Regions from separate parts of the Silvimonas soli genome, predicted to be linked through region 2. Evidence: predicted binding sites of a transcription regulator. Region 2 holds the regulator's gene; each other region holds the start of a gene.

Region 1 (5,932 bases), 2.1 Mb from region 2:
TCCGAAGTCTGGCGCAATTCGGTTGCAAGCTTCAGCGACTCCACCTGAATCCCGTATGCCACACGAACTTGATTCTCTGCCCGGGCATAAAAAATGAACGCCAGCATGCAACCAGCAAATACGCTGAAGCAGCCCCACAAAAGGAGCGTAAATCGTTTGAGTGTCCGATTGGTCATTCATCTTCCAGGCAACGCAGTAAGCACAACGGCTTGACGTGCATGACAATCGCCATGCAGGCTTTTGGCAAAACTTGATGGCGGCAAGCATACGCGTACAGCCCAGGCAAGCCAAACATGCGGTGTCATGGACTGGATATAAAGGATTTTAATTGGGTATTCACTTCAGCAGTCTGCGTCTGCGGATCTCTTTGCTTCTTGGAGTAATACTGCTCTACGTGGTTGTGGCCATTTGCTATCGCACCATAGAGCGGCGGGACGCTGATATTGCCAAAGCGCTGGAGGCCTTGCGCACGCAGGCTGCCCTTGTTGCAGATCAACAGTCGGGTATCGTTCAGGAAACGCGAGATCTGGCGACTTTTCTGTTTATTGGTCGGGACCCCACGCCCTTTGCCCGGACAGATCTTTGCAGCCAGGCATTGGCGCGTTTTCTCAAACGCAACCAGGCGCTGGACAATATTCGCCTGATACAGGCCGATGGATCAGTACTGTGCAGCGGCCGGGCAGCCGCGTTCGACGCGGCAAAAAATCGCGCATTTGCCGGCGCTGTATTGAACGAACCGGATGTGCTGGCTGGAACCGTCACCATCTCGACCACGGATGGGAAGCGCATTCTGCCGATCGGCATCGCAATCCGCACTGGAGCGCAAGCACCATCCCTGCTTTTGATGGCCTCGCTTGATCTGGGCTGGTTTGGTCGTCGCCTTGGCGAAGCCAGTCTGCAGGGCGGAACCCGCATGGGTCTCGTGGATAGCCAGGGAAATGTACTGGCGCATTATCCCGACCCAGCGCGCATGGTCGGAACAAAAATTTCAGAAACGGCATTTTTTCAGAACATCCTGGCCAACGGCGGTCAAGGCACCGGCGAGCAACCGGGCCTGGATGGTCAGTTGAAGCTGTACGCATTCACGCCATTTACTTACGCTTCCGGTGGACCCATCTATCTTTGGGCGGGTATCGACAAGAATACAGTGACCGCTGCAGCGGACCATCAGCTACTGAGTGGTGTCGCGCTCTGGCTGGGTCTTGCCCTGGTATCGTTCCTGGTGGTCTGGTTCGTCGGGGATCGACTGTTTATCCGGCCGGTTTCTGTGATCACGGAAACGGCACGCAAGCTGAGTTCAGGTGATTACCTTGCCAGAACAGGCATGGTTGCAGATGGTAGCGAGGTGGGGGAGTTGGCAGCCATGGTGGACCGCATGGCTGCCTCCATGGCATCGAAAGCCGAAATCCTCCGGCTGAACCGCGCGCTGCGCGTGCTGAGCGGCTGCAGCAAGAATATCGTTCTTGCGCAGAGCGAAGAAGCGCTGCTGGATGAAACCTGCCGCACGATCGTCGAGGCCGGAAATTACCTGATGGCCTGGATCACTTTCCGCGTGCAAGACGACGCGAAATCCGTGCATATAGCGGCCCGCTATGGCGCCAACATCAGCTGGCTTGACGGGGTGCCAATCAGCTGGTCCGATGATCATCAGGGAGGCGGCCCTACCGGCAAGGCCTTGCGCACAGGACAAACCCAGCTTGTCCAGGATATTGCGGCAGAACTGGACCTTGGGCCGTGGCAAGAGAAAATTTATGCGTTGGGGTCACGTTCAGCGGTGGCACTTCCGCTCACAGATGGCGGCATTGAACGATACTGACTTTTCGAACGGTCGTATCGTGAGGCTTCCTCACCGGGCAGGGCAATTCTCAAAAAACGGGGGTTGTCCTGTTTTGTTTTTACATATTTAGTCCCTTTAAAATCTCTTAATTAAATCTACAAGTCTGTGTAGGGGCCACCTCAAAAAGGCCACTTCCCTGCACTCCAAACCCCTCTTTTTCTTTTCCTCGTACTCTTTTGCAGTCTTTTAGTTGTGTCACTAGCTCCAAAAAACTGTACAAAATATTTCAAATATGTCGATGTTTGACCTTATTTCTGCAATTGACGAGTTATCGTGACATACGCAACAAACCAGAGTCAACACAACACGCGGATCATGATCAACCCATTGTTTTTCATGGGAAATCACCATTCAACATCGAAATTCATCTGAAAAGACTAAACCTTGGCAAAGCTAAGCACAACCCCTTGTCATTGGTTACGCACGCTCAAATCAAACCGTTCGTCCAATTTCCTCTTATGAATCATTGAAATAAAAAATTTTTCCTTGAAGGCAAGGTTAAACGCGAAAAACAAGACAATATAATCAGCAAATAAAAACTATTAAATTTAATTAATGTAATCTTATAAAGATAAAAAGCCGACATAAAAAGTCGGAAAATAATAGACGAAAAAAACTGACCTTAATATTAAAAAATAATTGGGTTTGAATTATTAGGCGGGATGCACAGCGACGGAGGAGGATGGTTCAGCAACCAGCTTGTCACATCGGGTTGGTTGCCCTTAGGGGATGACGTCGAGAGGGGCTGCCCAGCAAAATTACGTCCAAAGTTCGGGCCACTGACCAAGCAGACAGCAGGTTTTCCGCCTGTCCACATAACCGGAGGGAAATACTCAGGAAAAACGAGCGGTTTTTTGGCCCTTCATCGCCAGTCTCGAAGACAGGGGGAGCTGGAAGCCCTTGCTGAGCTTCGTTTGACGGAAATACAGCTTTTTGACCGAAATACAAAAACGAATGAACGACGACAACAACGACACACAAAATTAACGCGGTTCCCCTTGAAAAACAGCCTTTGCGTCCCTATTATTGGCACTCGTTAGCCCAGAGTGCTAACGGGCTCGGCCAGTCCGATGGCCCCAGAACATTCAGGCATGTTTTCTCAGGAGAAAGAATGATGAAGATCCGTCCCTTGCATGACCGCGTAGTCATCAAGCGTGTTGAAGCCGAAGAAAAAACCGCATCCGGTATCGTATTGCCAGGCGCCGCTGCTGAAAAGCCGGATCTGGGTGAAGTGGTTGCAATCGGCACTGGCAAAGTGCTGGACAACGGCGAAGTGCGCGCCCTGTCGGTCAAGGTTGGCGATAAGGTTATCCTGGGCAAGTACAGCGGCCAGTCCGTCAAAGTAAACGGCGAAGAACTGCTGGTTGTCCGCGAAGAAGACATCTTCGGTGTGCTCGAAGCGTAATTGCCCCGGCAATTTGTGCAGTCACACTCATTCAAGATTTCAGGAGTAAAGAACAATGGCAGCAAAAGAAGTCAAATTCGGTGATTCCGCCCGTTCGCGCATGGTCGCTGGCGTTAACATCCTGGCCGATGCGGTCAAGGTGACTCTGGGCCCTAAGGGTCGCAACGTTGTGCTGGAACGCAGCTTTGGCGCGCCAACCATCACCAAAGACGGTGTGTCGGTTGCCAAAGAAATCGAACTCAAAGACAAGTTCGAAAACATGGGCGCGCAACTGGTTAAAGAAGTAGCTTCCAAGACTTCCGATATCGCTGGTGACGGTACCACTACCGCCACCGTGCTGGCTCAAGGCATCGTGAACGAAGGCCTGAAGTATGTTGCAGCCGGTTTCAACCCGACTGATCTGAAGCGCGGTATCGACAAGGCTGTGATCGCCCTGGTTGCCGAGCTGAAGAAGATTGCCAAGCCAACCACCACCTCCAAAGAAATCGCCCAAGTCGGTTCGATTTCGGCTAACAGCGATGAAATCGTTGGCGCCAAGATCGCTGAAGCGATGGACAAGGTTGGTAAAGAAGGCGTGATCACCATTGAAGATGGTACTGGCCTGGAAGACGAACTGGACGTAGTTGAAGGCATGCAGTTCGACCGCGGCTATCTGTCCCCGTACTTCATCAACAATCCGGAAAAGCAAATCGCGCTGCTGGATAACCCGTATGTTCTGCTGTTCGACAAGAAGATCAGCAACATCCGTGATCTGCTGCCGGTACTGGAACAAGTCGCCAAGTCGGGCCGTCCGCTGCTGATCATCGCTGAAGATGTCGATGGCGAAGCGCTGGCTACCCTGGTTGTGAACAACATCCGCGGCATTCTGAAGACTGTGGCCGTGAAGGCTCCTGGCTTTGGCGATCGTCGTAAAGCCATGCTGGAAGACATCGCGATCCTGACTGGCGGTACTGTTATCGCTGAAGAAGTTGGCCTGACCCTGGAAAAAGCCACTCTGGCAGAACTGGGCCAAGCCAAGCGCATCGAAGTGGGTAAAGAAAACACCACCATCATCGACGGCGCAGGTCAGGAAGAATCCATCAAGGCACGTGTTGGCCAGATCCGCAGCCAGATCGAAGAAGCGACCAGCGATTACGACCGTGAAAAACTGCAAGAGCGCGTGGCCAAGCTGGCTGGCGGCGTAGCAGTGATCAAGGTTGGCGCTGCGACCGAAGTCGAAATGAAAGAAAAGAAAGCCCGCGTTGAAGATGCCCTGCACGCTACCCGCGCTGCAGTGGAAGAAGGCATTGTGCCAGGCGGCGGCGTTGCGCTGCTGCGTGCTCGTGCCAACCTGGGCGAACTGAAAGGCTCCAACGCTGATCAAGACGCTGGTATCAAGATCGTTCTGAAAGCCATCGAAGCGCCGCTGCGTCAGATCGTTGCCAACGCTGGCGACGAGCCATCTGTAGTTGTGAATCGCGTGGTGGAAGGCACTGGTAACTTCGGTTACAACGCTGCTACCGGCGAATACGGTGATCTGGTTGCCATCGGCGTGCTGGACCCAGCCAAGGTAACTCGTTCGGCTCTGCAACACGCTGCATCGATCGCTGGTCTGCTGTTGACTACCGATGCAATGGTTGCCGAACTGCCGAAGGATGACGCTCCTGCAATGCCAGGCGGCGGCATGGGTGGCATGGGCGGTATGGATTTCTAATCGCCTGAAACTTGATTGGCCTCTGTATGAGGCTGGCCAAAACAAAGAGCCCGGCTTAGCCGGGCTCTTTGTTTTTGTGGGCGCCCGACTTGGGCCACGTATCCCAGGCCAAGCCAAGACGGATGCGTTCGCACCAGCCTGCACTGCCGCGCTTTGCGTTGTCCGGGCCCGTCGAGTGGGGACAGCGGTGCCGACCATGCGTCTGTCATGTTTCCGTGGATTGACGCTACTCAGTAAACTAGTTCAACAATCGCAGTGCACCATCAAATACCACCCGCAACAACCGGTTCTCCCTTGCAAATCAAGGAGTACGTGATGACACTGTTGCCTTCTGCGGCGCTGGCTTTGGTTCTGGTGGGGTTGTCCACCCCATGTACGGCTACCGTGCTGGACTTTGATCAAGTCCCGATTACGCCTGCCATGATCAGTTCACCTTCCCATACCGATTACGACACAACTGATCTATTGATCGACGGCTACAACCTGGAGAGCGATGAATATACCGATCTGGCGTTCGGATCATTCAACGGCACGCCGGTGGCGCCTGCCTGGTCCGGTACCACGGCACTTTATATCGACCCCAATTACCAAATGGACGAGATCTCTCCGCTGTCGAACGCGATTGCCGGTAACGGCAGTGCCCCCTTCGCGCTCGCCAATGTGCGGGTTTATGCGCCCGACGCGCCGGGAGGCACAATCCTCAATATCAATGCATTTGATACCGCCGGTGATAACGTCGGCCTCACCTCGTTCTGGTATGCCAATGTTGTAGTGCCAGCGGTCAGGCCTGGACGATCACCTTGGGTGTTTTTGTCGCTGCCGTACCCGGAAGACGGTGCCAATATTTATGTTTTTGCCAGCACAACGCCGGTTTTCCTGGATCATCTGCAAGTTGAGCCTGTGCCTGAGCCCGGGGTCTGGGCATTGCTGGGCATTGGCATGGCTGCGTTTGCGTGGCGCCAACGGCGGCGCCCCGATCCGGGCCGCCCGCAATTGG
Region 2 (5,932 bases):
GCAGCGTTTCCCAGTCCGGCAGCATCACCACGCTTTTTTCCGGCAGCAAAAAGGCCAGCTCGTCTTTTAAGCGGGTGGCCTCGTGCGCGGCATCGGTGAGAATCACCAACGGGCGTGCGGCACTGGCATAACGCGCCAGCAGCAGGCTATCAGCGGAACCAGGAGGCAGAGCGAGTTGCAGGCGTTCGCCTGCGCGGGGAAGGGCGGGAGCGGACACGGCGGGATCGTCGGGGGCGGCAAAGTGGCCATTATACGTGTGTGAGAGATGAGGGGTGAGGAGGAGTTAGCAGTGAAGGGCAACGGAGGAGGTCTGTGGCCCTCGACCCGTCATTCCCGCCAAGGGGGCCGCCCAGGTCGGGAATGACGAATTCGTGGTTGCCTTGAGTTGTCAGATACTTGCGCACCTCGCACCTCGCACCTCGCACCTCGCACCTCGCACCTCGATTTATCGGGATGCCCTTCAATGCTGTAAACTGACGCCTTTGCAAAGTACCCGCCACACTTGCTGGCAAGGCATCATGGATCACAAAGTCATACACGGTTTTCACGCGGTCGGTTCGCGCCTTAAACGCTTTCCCGATAGCGTCATCGAGCTTTACCTGAATGCCGCCCGCATGGATCAGCGCTCCAAAGACCTGGCGCGTCTGGCCGAAGCACAGGGCTGCAAAGTCTTGCTGGTGGATACCAAGCGCCTGGATGGCTTGACCGCAGGTGGCAAACATCAAGGTGTAGCCGCGCTGATCGACGCTGGCAAGTCGTACATCACCGTAGATGATGTGCTGGATGATCTGGACGAGCCGCCATTCTTGCTGGTGCTTGATGGCATTACCGATCCGCATAACCTGGGTGCGTGTTTGCGCGTGGCCGATGCGATGGGTGTGCATGCGGTGATTGCGCCCAAAGACAAAGCGGTAGGTATTACCGCAACCGTATCCAAAGTAGCCTGCGGCGCGGCGGAAGTCGTGCCCTACGTGATGGTGACCAATCTGGCGCGTACGCTGCGTGAGTTGCAGGAGCGCGAGATCTGGATCGCCGGTACAGCGGCCGAGGCCGATACCGATCTACATCACTTCAGCAATACCGGACCGCTGGCTTGGGTTCTGGGTAGCGAAGGTGATGGCATGCGCCGGCTGACGCGCGAGCATTGCGATGTACTGGTGTCGATTCCGATGTTCGGCTCGGTGGAGAGTTTGAATGTCTCGGTGGCCAGCGGGATCGTGCTGTCAGAGACGCGTCGCCAGCGGACGATGGCGGCGAAGTAATCGCGCGATGGTTTCTGGTTTTGCCAGCAATAAAAAAGGACGGGATAACCCGTCCTTTTTTATTGCCCTCGCAGCCTGTCCTTGTAGCCCGGATGAAACGAAGCGGGAATCCGGGGAGCGATGCCGGCGAGGTCAAGGCATCTATTTCAAATGGTTGTATCGCAACCCCGGATTCTCGCCAGCGGCTTTATCCGGGCTACGCTGATCAGCAATCAATTCCAGCCAGCCGCATTTTTTTTCGTCGACTTGGCTTTGGTTTTGCTTTTATTACTGTCGCTGGCTGAGGTGTCCTGCAGGTCCAGATTGTTGTCGTAGGCCGACTTGATTGCGTTTGCCAGTTGCAAAACAGCGGTAGCGTACAACGTGCTGCGGTTATAGCGCGTTACCACGTAAAAATTGTTGAAGCCCATGTAGTAGCTGGTGTTGCCTGCTTCAGTCTCCAGGCTGAACAACACCGCTTGCTGGGTGGTGTCGGTTTCGCTGAGCGGTTGCACGCCTTTTTGCATCAACTCGGCCACGGTGTAATGCAGGTTGAATTTATCTGCCAGCAGATCATCTTCGGCGGCGCTGACGTTCACCGGGGCATAAGTGTCGCCATCACGCTGCCAGCCGTGAGCGGCCAGGAAGTTGGCGACGCTGGCAATGGCATCTTCCGGTGTGCCCCAGATATCTCGATGATGATCGCCAGTCCAGTCGACTGCGTATTCGCGGAAACTGGACGGCATGAATTGCGGCATGCCCATGGCACCGGCATAGGAACCCATAAAGGTCAGCGGATTTTCGTTTTCTTCTCGCGCCAGCAGCATGAACTGGGTGAGTTGATCTTTGAAGTAATCCGCGCGACGTGGGTAATCGAAGGCGATGGTGGTCAGCGCATCAATCACGCGGAAGGTGCCGGTGGTGCGGCCATACAGTGTTTCGACACCCAAAATGGAAGTGATGACTTCCGCAGGCACACCGTATTTATCGCTCACCGCATCCAGCGTATCGGCATAGCGGCGCATAAAGCGGGCACCACCCAGAATGCGCTGGTTGTTGATGAAGTTCTGTTTGAACTGGTACCACGGGCGGCCAGTAGAGGGGCGATCCAGCACCGTAATAATGCTCGGCTTGGTATTCACCTGTTGAAACAGCGCGGTCAGGTCGTCGCGATTGAAACCCTGAGTGGCAGCCAGGTTATCGAGATAACTCTGGACTTCCGGGCGTTGCAACAACGCGGTGTCGGCGTGGCTGATTGCGGGAACAAAAGCCAGCAGGGTGGCGGAAAACAAGGCGGCGCGTAACTTCAAAAACATGGGCGATCCGGAAATGGGGTTGTGCTGCGTTTGACTGGCGCGCGGCGGGTGTCGCCAGCGCATGCGGTTGTTATGTACGTATTGTGGGTTATTTATACTTGATCTTGATGACTCTGATACCCGCCAGAGGCGTTGCCGGATGACGTGCACCCATTCAGACAGTGGCCAGAATCTGGTTGGCGTACCTTACCGAATCGAGCTCAAAAAACAAGGTGCCATATTGCTCGAACTGATGACTTGCATAAAACGCCAGGGCATTGTGGTTCTGACTGTTCACCGATAACCAGTAAGTGGCATCAGCGGCCTGGTCTTGCGCGGCATTGGCACAGGCGTGGAGCAAGGCAGAGCCTATCCCTTGACGAGCGAAGTGGGGCAATACATACAAGTTTTGCAGTTCTGTCGAGGTGTGCGGCACCGCCGGCTGGTATGAATCAAAGTCCAGCAAAGCGTAACCCAGCAGATGTTCGCCTTGCTCGGCAACGATGACACGATGGCGTGTGTTGTTGATGCAGTGTTCGAAGTGCTGTGGCGTGAACTGTGTCAGCACATAATCGGCCAGCGCCGGGCGGATGCCGTCGGTGGCATAAGTATGCAGCCACACCTGAATGGCAAGTGCAGCCAGGCAACTGGCATCATCCGCACGGGCGGGGCGCAGGCAAATTTCCGGGTTCATTGGGACAGCGCGCTGGATAACAATTTAGCAGTGACATCCACAATCGGGATGATGCGTTCATAAGCCATGCGCGTCGGACCAATCACTCCCAGCGTGCCAATCACCTGGCCGTTGGCGTGATAGGGCGCCGTGATGATGGAGCATTCGTCCAGTGGCGCCAGACCCGATTCGCCGCCAATAAATATCTGGACACCCTCAGCGCGATTCCCCAGTTCCATCAGTTGCAGCAGGGCGGTCTTGCGTTCAAACAATTCAAACAGCTGGCGTAAACGACCCATGTTGGCGGCCAGATCGTCGCTATCGAGCAAGTTGCGTTCACCGGAAATCACCAGATCTTCGGCTTCGCCACCCAGCACAGTCTGGCCGTACAACACAGCTGTATTGAGCAACTCGGCCAACTGGCCCTTCACCGCGCGGACTTCGTTTTCCACAAACGAACGCAGGCCACGCCAGGTTTTGCCAGTGCAATGCACGTTCAGAAAATTGGCCGCTTCGATCAGATCGCCAGGCGGGAAGCCATTTTTCGTCTGGATGATGCGGTTTTGCACATCGCCATCACTGGTTACCAGAATCAGCAACACACGTTTATCCGACAGCGGCAGAAACTCGATATGCTTGAGTACGGCATCCTGGCGACGCGGCGACATCACCACACCGGCAAAATGGGTGAGTTGCGACAACAAGTTGGAGGCGGCGGCGATAGTGCGTTGCGGGTTATCCAGTGGCAGGCTGCCTGCATCCACGGCGATTTTGTCCAGCGGACGCACTGCCATCAAACTATCGACAAAAAAGCGATAGCCCAAAGACGTGGGAATACGCCCGGCCGAGGTGTGCGGGCTGGCTACAAAACCAAGTTGTTCCAGATCGACCATCACATTGCGGATGGTGGCCGAACTGATATCGAGACCCGAATATTGCGACAAGGCGCGCGAGCCGACAGGTTGGCCGTCGGCGATATATCGCTCAACCAGAGTTTTCAGAAGGATTTGTGCACGATCGCTAAGCATGATCCGATTCTAATGTGGATTGATGGTTGGCGTTAATTATCTCGCCATCATCTGTTGGCCTCGTGTCTATCAAACTGGAGCGAGAGTGCCAAGCGCCACCCCCTTGTGGTTAAATGCAGCCGTATTTGTCTGGATCAAGCCATGCAGAGCCTATTTAAAACCATTGTGCTGGTCGGCCGCTTTAACACCCCTACGCTGGGTGGACCGTTGCGTCAGCTGTCGGTGATGCTGCAGGCACTGGGCGTGCGCGTGCTGATCGAAGCTGAAGTAGCAAGTGAACATGGCATTACCGATATCCCCACGGTGGATCGGCTGGCGATCGGCAAACTGGCCGACCTGGTGATTGTGCTGGGCGGTGACGGCACCATGCTGGGCGTGGCGCGGTTGGTTGCGCCGTATCGTATCCCGGTCATTGGCGTGAACCAGGGCCGCCTGGGCTTCATGACCGATATCCCGCTCAAGGATATGGAACAAACTATCGGCAGCATGCTGGCTGGCGCATTTGTGCCCGAAGAGCGCATCTTGCTGGAAACAGTGGTCAAGCGCGAAGGCAGTAAAGACCAGACCACGGCGCTCGCGTTTAACGACGTGGTGTTCAGCCGCGGCTCTACCGGCGCCATGATCGAGTTCGAAATCTTCATTGATCGGCAATTTGTGTACAGCCAGCGTTCCGACGGCTTGATTGTCTCCACGCCCACCGGTTCTACCGCGTATGCTCTGGCGTCTGGCGGCCCGATTCTGCATCCGAGCCTGCCCGCGATTACCTTGGTGCCGATCTGCCCGCAGTCGTTGTCCAACCGGCCAATTGTGATCAACGACACCAGTGAAGTTGAATTTCTGCTGACGCGTAATTCCGATGCCCGGGTTTATTTTGATAATCAGGCCGATTGCGAATTGCGCGAGAAAGATCGTGTCATCATCCGCCGCCATCGCAACACGCTGCGCATCCTGCATCCGGTGGGTTACAACTACTACGACATGCTGCGCGACAAATTGCACTGGGGCGAAAAGCTCCTCTGACCTGCGAAACCCATGCTGCTCTCTCTGAATCTGAAAAATTTCGTGATTGTTGACCGGCTGGCGCTCGATTTCGCTGGCGGGTTAAGTGTATTTACCGGCGAAACCGGCGCGGGCAAATCGATTGTGATCGATGCGCTGGGCCTGCTGCTGGGTGACCGCGCCGAAGTCGGGATGGTGCGCCACGGCACCGACAAGGCCGAGCTGGCCGCAGAATTTGACATCAGCGATCTGAAAATCGCCAAAGACTGGCTGGCCGAAGCCGAACTCACCGGTGACGATGCCGATATCGTCAATTTGCGCCGCACGCTGGATACCCAAGGCAAAAGCAAAGCCTTTATCAATGGCACCGCCGCCACGCTGGCACAACTGAAAACACTGGGCGAGATGCTGGTGGATATTCATGGCCAACACGCGCACCAGTTGCTGTTGCGGCCAGAAACTCAACGCAATGTATTCGATGCCTTTGCCGGTGCCAGCGATCTGGCTAGCCAAGTCACTGCTGATTGGCGCCAATGGCAACGTGCACAAGAAGAATTCGACGCTGCGAGCCGTAATGCGGCTGCCTTTGAAGCCGAACGTGAGCGCTTGCAGTGGCAGATCAATGATCTGACCGAACTGGCGCTGGGCGACAACGAGTGGGTTGAACTGCAAGGCGAACACAAACGCCTGCAACAT
Region 3 (5,932 bases), 1.9 Mb from region 2:
TTTGCGAGAAATTACCGGTCTTGAGATTGAAACAATCTGTCAGCAATTAGAGATCACCGCGACTAACTGTTCTGTACTGCTTTATCGCGCCCGCATGGCGTTGCGGTTGTGCTTGCAGAAAAACTGGTTTGACGAGGCCACCGAATGATCACACCGGCCAACAAGGAGTTCGCTTAATGCTGGGAGCCTGCAAACAGGCCAGCCGCCTGCTGTCCAAAGCGCAAGACTTGCCACTGACTTTTGGCGAGCGGCTGCAGCTGCGCTTTCATCTGAGCCTGTGCGACAAATGCCGCAATTTCTCGCGCCAGCTGCAAATGCTGCGCCGTATCGCCCGCCAGGGTAGCGAGCGGACCGAGTCTGACCCTACGTTATAACCGCGCCTTCAAGCCGTATTCCCGATAGAGAAGTCCCGCCATGTCGCATCCGTTACTCGCTGAACTCGCTACTTTCCTCGACGCTGCCGGCATCCTCACCGGGCCTGCCACCGAGGGCTACATGATCGACGGGCGGCGGCGCTATCACGGCCAGAATCTGGCGGTATTGCGCCCGCGTTCTACCGAGGAAATCGCCGCCGTGGTCAAAGCCTGTGCCCGGCATGGCGTGGCGATGGTGCCGCAGGGCGGCAATACCAGCCTGTGCGGCGGTGCGACGCCCGACGAAAGCGGCCACGCGGTCGTCATCAGCATGGAGCGCATGAACCGCGTGTTGAGCGTCGATGAAGGCAACAACACCATTACCGCCGAAGCGGGGGCCATCATCGCTGACGTGCAAATGGCCGCGCTCAACGCCAAGCGCTTGTTCCCGGCCGATTGGGGCGCCAAGGGTTCGGCGCGCGTCGGCGGCGCTTTGGGCACTAATGCGGGCGGCCTGAATGTGCTGCGCTACGGCAATATGCGCGAGCTGACACTTGGGCTGGAAGTAGTGCTGGCCGACGGCCGTATCTGGAACGGCTTGCGCGGCCTGCGCAAAGACAATACTGGTTATGACCTCAAACAGTTGTTCATTGCCTCTGAAGGCACGCTGGGCATCATCACTCGCGCCACCTTCAAGCTGTTCCCGCTACCCACCGCGCAATCCACTGCGCTGGTGCCGGTGGCCGATCCGCAAGGTGCGGTCAACCTGTTACGCGGTTTGCAGCATGAACTGGGCGATCGCATTACCTCGTTCGAGCTGATCTCGCAGCGCTGCTGGGAACTGCTGGCGCAATACTGCCCCGAACTACCCAAGCCATTTGCCGAGCTGCCGCAATGGACGGTGCTGGTAGAGGTTTCCGATGGTGGCGCGGATGAACATTTGCTGGATCGTTTCGCTGAAGCGTTGATCGCCCTGGGTGGCGACGACGCGCTGATTGCGCAAAGCCGCAGCGATGCCGAAGATTTCTGGCAACTGCGGGAGGCCATTCCCGAAGCGCAAAAGCGCAAAGGCGTGAGCATCAAGCAGGATATCGGCGTCCCGACTTCGGCTTTCCCGCAGTTTCTGGTTGAGGCGCAAGCGGCCCTCAAAAGCGAGTTTGCCGAAGCTGACATCATTGCCTTTGGCCACTTGGGCGATGGCAATCTGCACTACAACGTATTCATGCAGGATGTCACCAAGGCGGCTTACGCGCACGAGCCCAGAATTAATGAACTGGTCTACGCGGTGGTACAGCGGCACAATGGCACCATCTCGGCCGAGCACGGCATAGGTCAGCTCAAACGCAACCTGCTGCCGCATTTTCGCAGTGACGTGGAAATGGCGCTGATGCATGACATCAAGCGTGCGCTCGACCCCAACAATTTGATGAATCCCGGCAAGTTGCTCGCGGACTGATCCTTACCGGGATCAACGCGGCGGGCGACTCAATCCAACCCATCCTCTTTGGTGCCCGCATGCTGACGCTCTCCACCGCTTTTGATTCCGGTGCAATTGAAACTATTTCACTGGAAGATCACGCCAATATCCGTTTGAACCTGCGCGCCGATAACGCCTCCGCCTTCAAGCAATGGTTCCACTTCCGCTTGTCTGGCACCGCGTTTCGCGAATGCGTGATGCATATCGAGAACGCCGGGCAATCGGCTTATCCGGGCGGCTGGGATGGCTACGCCGCACGCGCCTCGTATGATGGCATTGAATGGTTCTGCGTACCGACCGAATACGAAAACGGCGTACTGACCATTCGCCACCAGCCGCAACGTGACACGGTTTACTACGCGTACTTCGAGCCGTATTCGTGGGAGCGTCATCTGCAAATGCTCGGCCACGCCCAGATTTCGCCCGATTGCGTGATCCGTGAACTTGGTCAGACTGTCGATGGTCGCCCGCTGGACATGCTGCGCATCGGTACGCCGGAACCGGGCAAGAAAACCATCTGGATCACTGCCCGCCAGCATCCAGGCGAGAGCATGGCCGAATGGTGTGCCGAAGGCGTTATCGGCACCTTGCTCGATACCCAGCACGCCGTGGGCCGGACCTTGCTCAATAAAGCCGTGTTTTACATTGTTCCCAATATGAACCCGGATGGCTCGGTACGCGGCAATCTGCGCACCAACGCGGCTGGCACCAACCTGAATCGTGCGTGGCAAGCCCCGAGCATGGAAACCAGCCCTGAGGTGTTTCTGGTTCGCCAGGCCATGCAGGAAACCGGCGTGGATGCGTTCTTTGACATGCACGGCGACGAAAGCATTCCGCACAACTTTGTGGCTGGCTGTGAAGACAACCCTTCGTTCTCGGCGCATCAACGCGCGCTGCAAGATGCCTTCAAAACCTTGTGGGTGGCGGTCTCACCAGATTTCCAGACCGAGTACGGCTACGGCGACAGCCAGTTTGGCCCGGAGACTCTGACGCTAGCCACCAACTGGGTCGGCGATCATTTTGGTTGTCTGGCGTTTACGCTGGAAATGCCGTTCAAAGACACGGCCAATCACCCAGAGCCTGATGTGGGCTGGAATGGTGAGCGCAGCATGCAGCTGGGCGTATCCATGCTGACCGCGCTGAATGGCGTGATTGATCGCCTGCGTTAAATACTTCCACGCCACTGCGCGACACGCAGCAAATAAAAAAGGCACGCCGTAGCGTGCCTTTTTTGATCAATCCCCGGCAATCAAGCCATGGCTGGTTCAAGCGCGTCTTTCATCTTTTGCAGCGCCTTGGCTTCAATCTGGCGAATCCGCTCTGCCGAAACACCAAATTCGGCGGCCAGTTCATGCAGCGTAGTGCTGCCATCGTCACCGAGCCAGCGCGCTTCGATAATGCGGCGGCTACGTGCGTCCAGCGTACCCAAGGCTTGCTGCAGCCCTTCCGATTGCAGATTGTCGTAGGCGCGGCGTTCGATCTGGCGAACTGGTTCGTTTTCGCTATCAGCCAGCCAGTCGATTGGTGCGTAACCGTCGTCGTCCCCGTCGTCCGCCATCAGGGCCACATCCTGGCCAGTCATGCGGGTTTCCATTTCGAGGACTTCTTCCGGCTTCACGCCCAGGTCTTCGGCAATCACTTGCGCTTGCGCTTGAGTCAACGCGGAAAAACCGGTTTTCTTGGAACGCAGGTTGAAGAACAGCTTGCGCTGGGCTTTGGTGGTGGCAATACGCACCAGACGCCAGTTGCGCAAAATGTACTCATGAATCTCGGCTTTGATCCAGTGCACTGCAAACGAGAACAGGCGCACGCCACGGCTCGGCTCGAACCGCTTCACAGCCTTCATCAGGCCAATATTGCCTTCCTGTACCAGGTCTGCCTGCTGCAAACCGTAACCGGCATAACCACGCGCAATGGAAACCACTACGCGCAGATGGGACATCACCAACTGGCCGGCGGCTTCCAGGTCGTTGTCATTGCGGTAGCGGTTGGCCAGATCAATTTCCTGCTCATGAGTGAGCATGGGCACGGCATTGACTCGCTGAATGTAGCTCTCAATGCTATCGCCACCAGTGATGACCGGCAATGCAACGCTATCTACCATGAATATTCTCCTGTGTTGCTCTGCGTCGTTTCAAACGACGACGCTAGATATTAGCACTCCATCCCTCTGAGTGCTAACGGTGCAAAAAGTTCTTATGAATTCAAGCACAGAAGAATCATTGTTGCACGGCAATATTTTCAATCTACCCGATAGACTAGACCAATCGGTCGCATCAACCGACAGGCGGCAGCGCCAGATTAGCGAAATTGCCGCAGATGGCGACCGACTGCCAGCGAAGCGCCCAACAAGCATAGCAGTGTGGTCACCACCAAGGTCACCACCACCACGCGCCAATCTGCCAGCGCCAGACTGAATTGCTGACCATAGCTGCGTGCCAGCGCTTCAACCGCTGGGTTCAGCCAGGTGCGGGCGCCCCAGACAATCGCGCAAGCCAGCAAGCCGCCCAGTACGCCCTGCATCGCCGCAAAATAAACAAACGGACGGCGGATAAAGGCATCGGTCGCGCCAATCAGCTTGGCCACCTCGATTTCGTCGCGGCGGGTCAGAATCTGCAGCCGGATCGCGTTGCCGGTGATAAGTACCAAAGCGACGGCCAGCAACACCAGAATGATCTGCAACAGGCCTTTACCCACGGCAATCAGCTGCTGCAACCGCCGCGCCCAGGCTGAATCAAGCTGCACCTGATCCACGCCCGAACTGGCGGTGAGTTCTTTTTGCAAAGCTTCTAGCGATTCTGGCGAGGCATCGGTATGCGCGGTAAGGACAAAGGCATCGGGCAACGGATTATCAGTGAGCCCGGCCAGCAAATCGCCACTGCCCACACTGGCTTGCATCTGTTTGAGGGCCTCGTCTTTACCAATAAAGCGCACGCCTGCCAGCCGCGTATCCGCCTGCAAATGTTGCTTGAGTGTGTTGATCTCGTCCGCTGTGACCGAAGTGCGCAAATAGACGGATAACTGCGGTTCCACCGGCAACTTGCCGATGACGCCTTGGGCGCTGGCAATCAGCAGATAAAACCCAAGCGGGAAGGCCGCTGCAATGGCGATCACCAACAGATTGAGCAAGCTGGACAGCGGCGCACGGACAATGCCGCCGAGCGTGCGTTGAAAAGCGATCCAGTTCAGGCGTATCCAGTGTTTCATGCGTGCGCCACCTTATGCGGAGAACTGGCCGTTTTTCAGGCGCAGGATGCGGCGACCATAGTCGGCCATGAGCGTTTCATCGTGGGCGGAAATAACCAGCGTCACGCCCACCTGGTGAAACGACTTGAACAATTCGAGGATGTCGTTGGCGTAATCGCGATCCAGATTGGCGGTGGGTTCATCGGCCAGCAGGATGGAGGGGCGGTGCACCACGGCGCGGGCAATGCACAAGCGTTGCTGCTCGCCACCCGACAGACTCACCGGGTTGAGGGCGTCTTTGCCAGACAGACCAACTTTATCCAGCGCGGCCTGCACACGGCGTTTGGCTTCGCGGTGATCAAAGCCGATGATATCCAGCGGCAGGCGCACGTTTTCAAACACGCTGCGGTCGTAGAGGATTTTGTGATCTTGAAAAATCAGCCCGATATGGCGGCGGGTATACGGCATGGACGCGCGGCGCATGCGCGCCAGGTTCTGGCCGTTCACCAGTACCGCGCCCTGGGTTGGGCGCTCGATACCGGCAATGAGCTTGAGCAAGGTGGATTTACCTGCGCCCGAATGGCCAGCCAGAAAGACGAGTTCGCCATCCTGGATTTCAAAACTGAGTTGTTTGACGGCATCAAAGCCGCCGGGGTATCGCTTGGTGACTTGCTGGAACTGGATCATGCGCCGTCCGTTATCAGGGTAACCATGCCGCGGGGACCGGATACATCAATCGTCAATCAAACAACGCATCAACATAATCCTTCGCCACAAACGGGCGCAGATCGTCGATGGTTTCACCTACACCAATAAAGCGGATCGGCACTGGCCGTTGCTTGGCAATCGCCGCAATCACGCCGCCCTTGGCGGTGCCGTCCAGCTTGGTCAGCACCAGCCCCGTCAGGCCCAGCGC

The links. Region 2 encodes HrcA, which represses chaperone genes, less so after heat shock. Its sites were predicted from a motif close to ATTAGCACTCGNNNNNNNCGAGTGCTAAT; they were not measured.
Region 1: a site for HrcA is predicted at 2,863-2,891, ahead of N7220_RS12240 (co-chaperone GroES). Genes of this name have one in related genera too.
Region 3: a site for HrcA is predicted at 3,984-4,012, ahead of rpoH (RNA polymerase sigma factor RpoH). Genes of this name have one in related genera too.

Annotation. Positions count from the first base shown of each region.
Region 1 is NZ_CP106736.1:2,653,511-2,659,442, reverse strand. Features, by position in the region: gene N7220_RS12250 (PAS domain S-box protein) at 1-176, opposite strand, end outside; gene N7220_RS12245 (GAF domain-containing protein) at 329-1,816, shown strand; gene N7220_RS12240 (co-chaperone GroES) at 2,952-3,242, shown strand; gene groL (chaperonin GroEL) at 3,298-4,935, shown strand; gene N7220_RS12230 (PEP-CTERM sorting domain-containing protein) at 5,251-5,932, shown strand, end outside.
Region 2 is NZ_CP106736.1:277,139-283,070, reverse strand. Features, by position in the region: gene mfd (transcription-repair coupling factor) at 1-217, opposite strand, end outside; gene rlmB (23S rRNA (guanosine(2251)-2'-O)-methyltransferase RlmB) at 516-1,262, shown strand; gene mltB (lytic murein transglycosylase B) at 1,475-2,557, opposite strand; gene N7220_RS01200 (GNAT family N-acetyltransferase) at 2,712-3,230, opposite strand; gene hrcA (heat-inducible transcriptional repressor HrcA) at 3,227-4,237, opposite strand; gene N7220_RS01190 (NAD kinase) at 4,379-5,257, shown strand; gene recN (DNA repair protein RecN) at 5,270-5,932, shown strand, end outside.
Region 3 is NZ_CP106736.1:2,174,047-2,179,978, forward strand. Features, by position in the region: gene N7220_RS09970 (sigma-70 family RNA polymerase sigma factor) at 1-148, shown strand, start outside; gene N7220_RS09975 (zf-HC2 domain-containing protein) at 177-374, shown strand; gene N7220_RS09980 (FAD-binding oxidoreductase) at 415-1,809, shown strand; gene N7220_RS09985 (M14 family metallopeptidase) at 1,869-2,999, shown strand; gene rpoH (RNA polymerase sigma factor RpoH) at 3,080-3,934, opposite strand; gene ftsX (permease-like cell division protein FtsX) at 4,132-5,037, opposite strand; gene ftsE (cell division ATP-binding protein FtsE) at 5,050-5,703, opposite strand; gene ftsY (signal recognition particle-docking protein FtsY) at 5,756-5,932, opposite strand, start outside.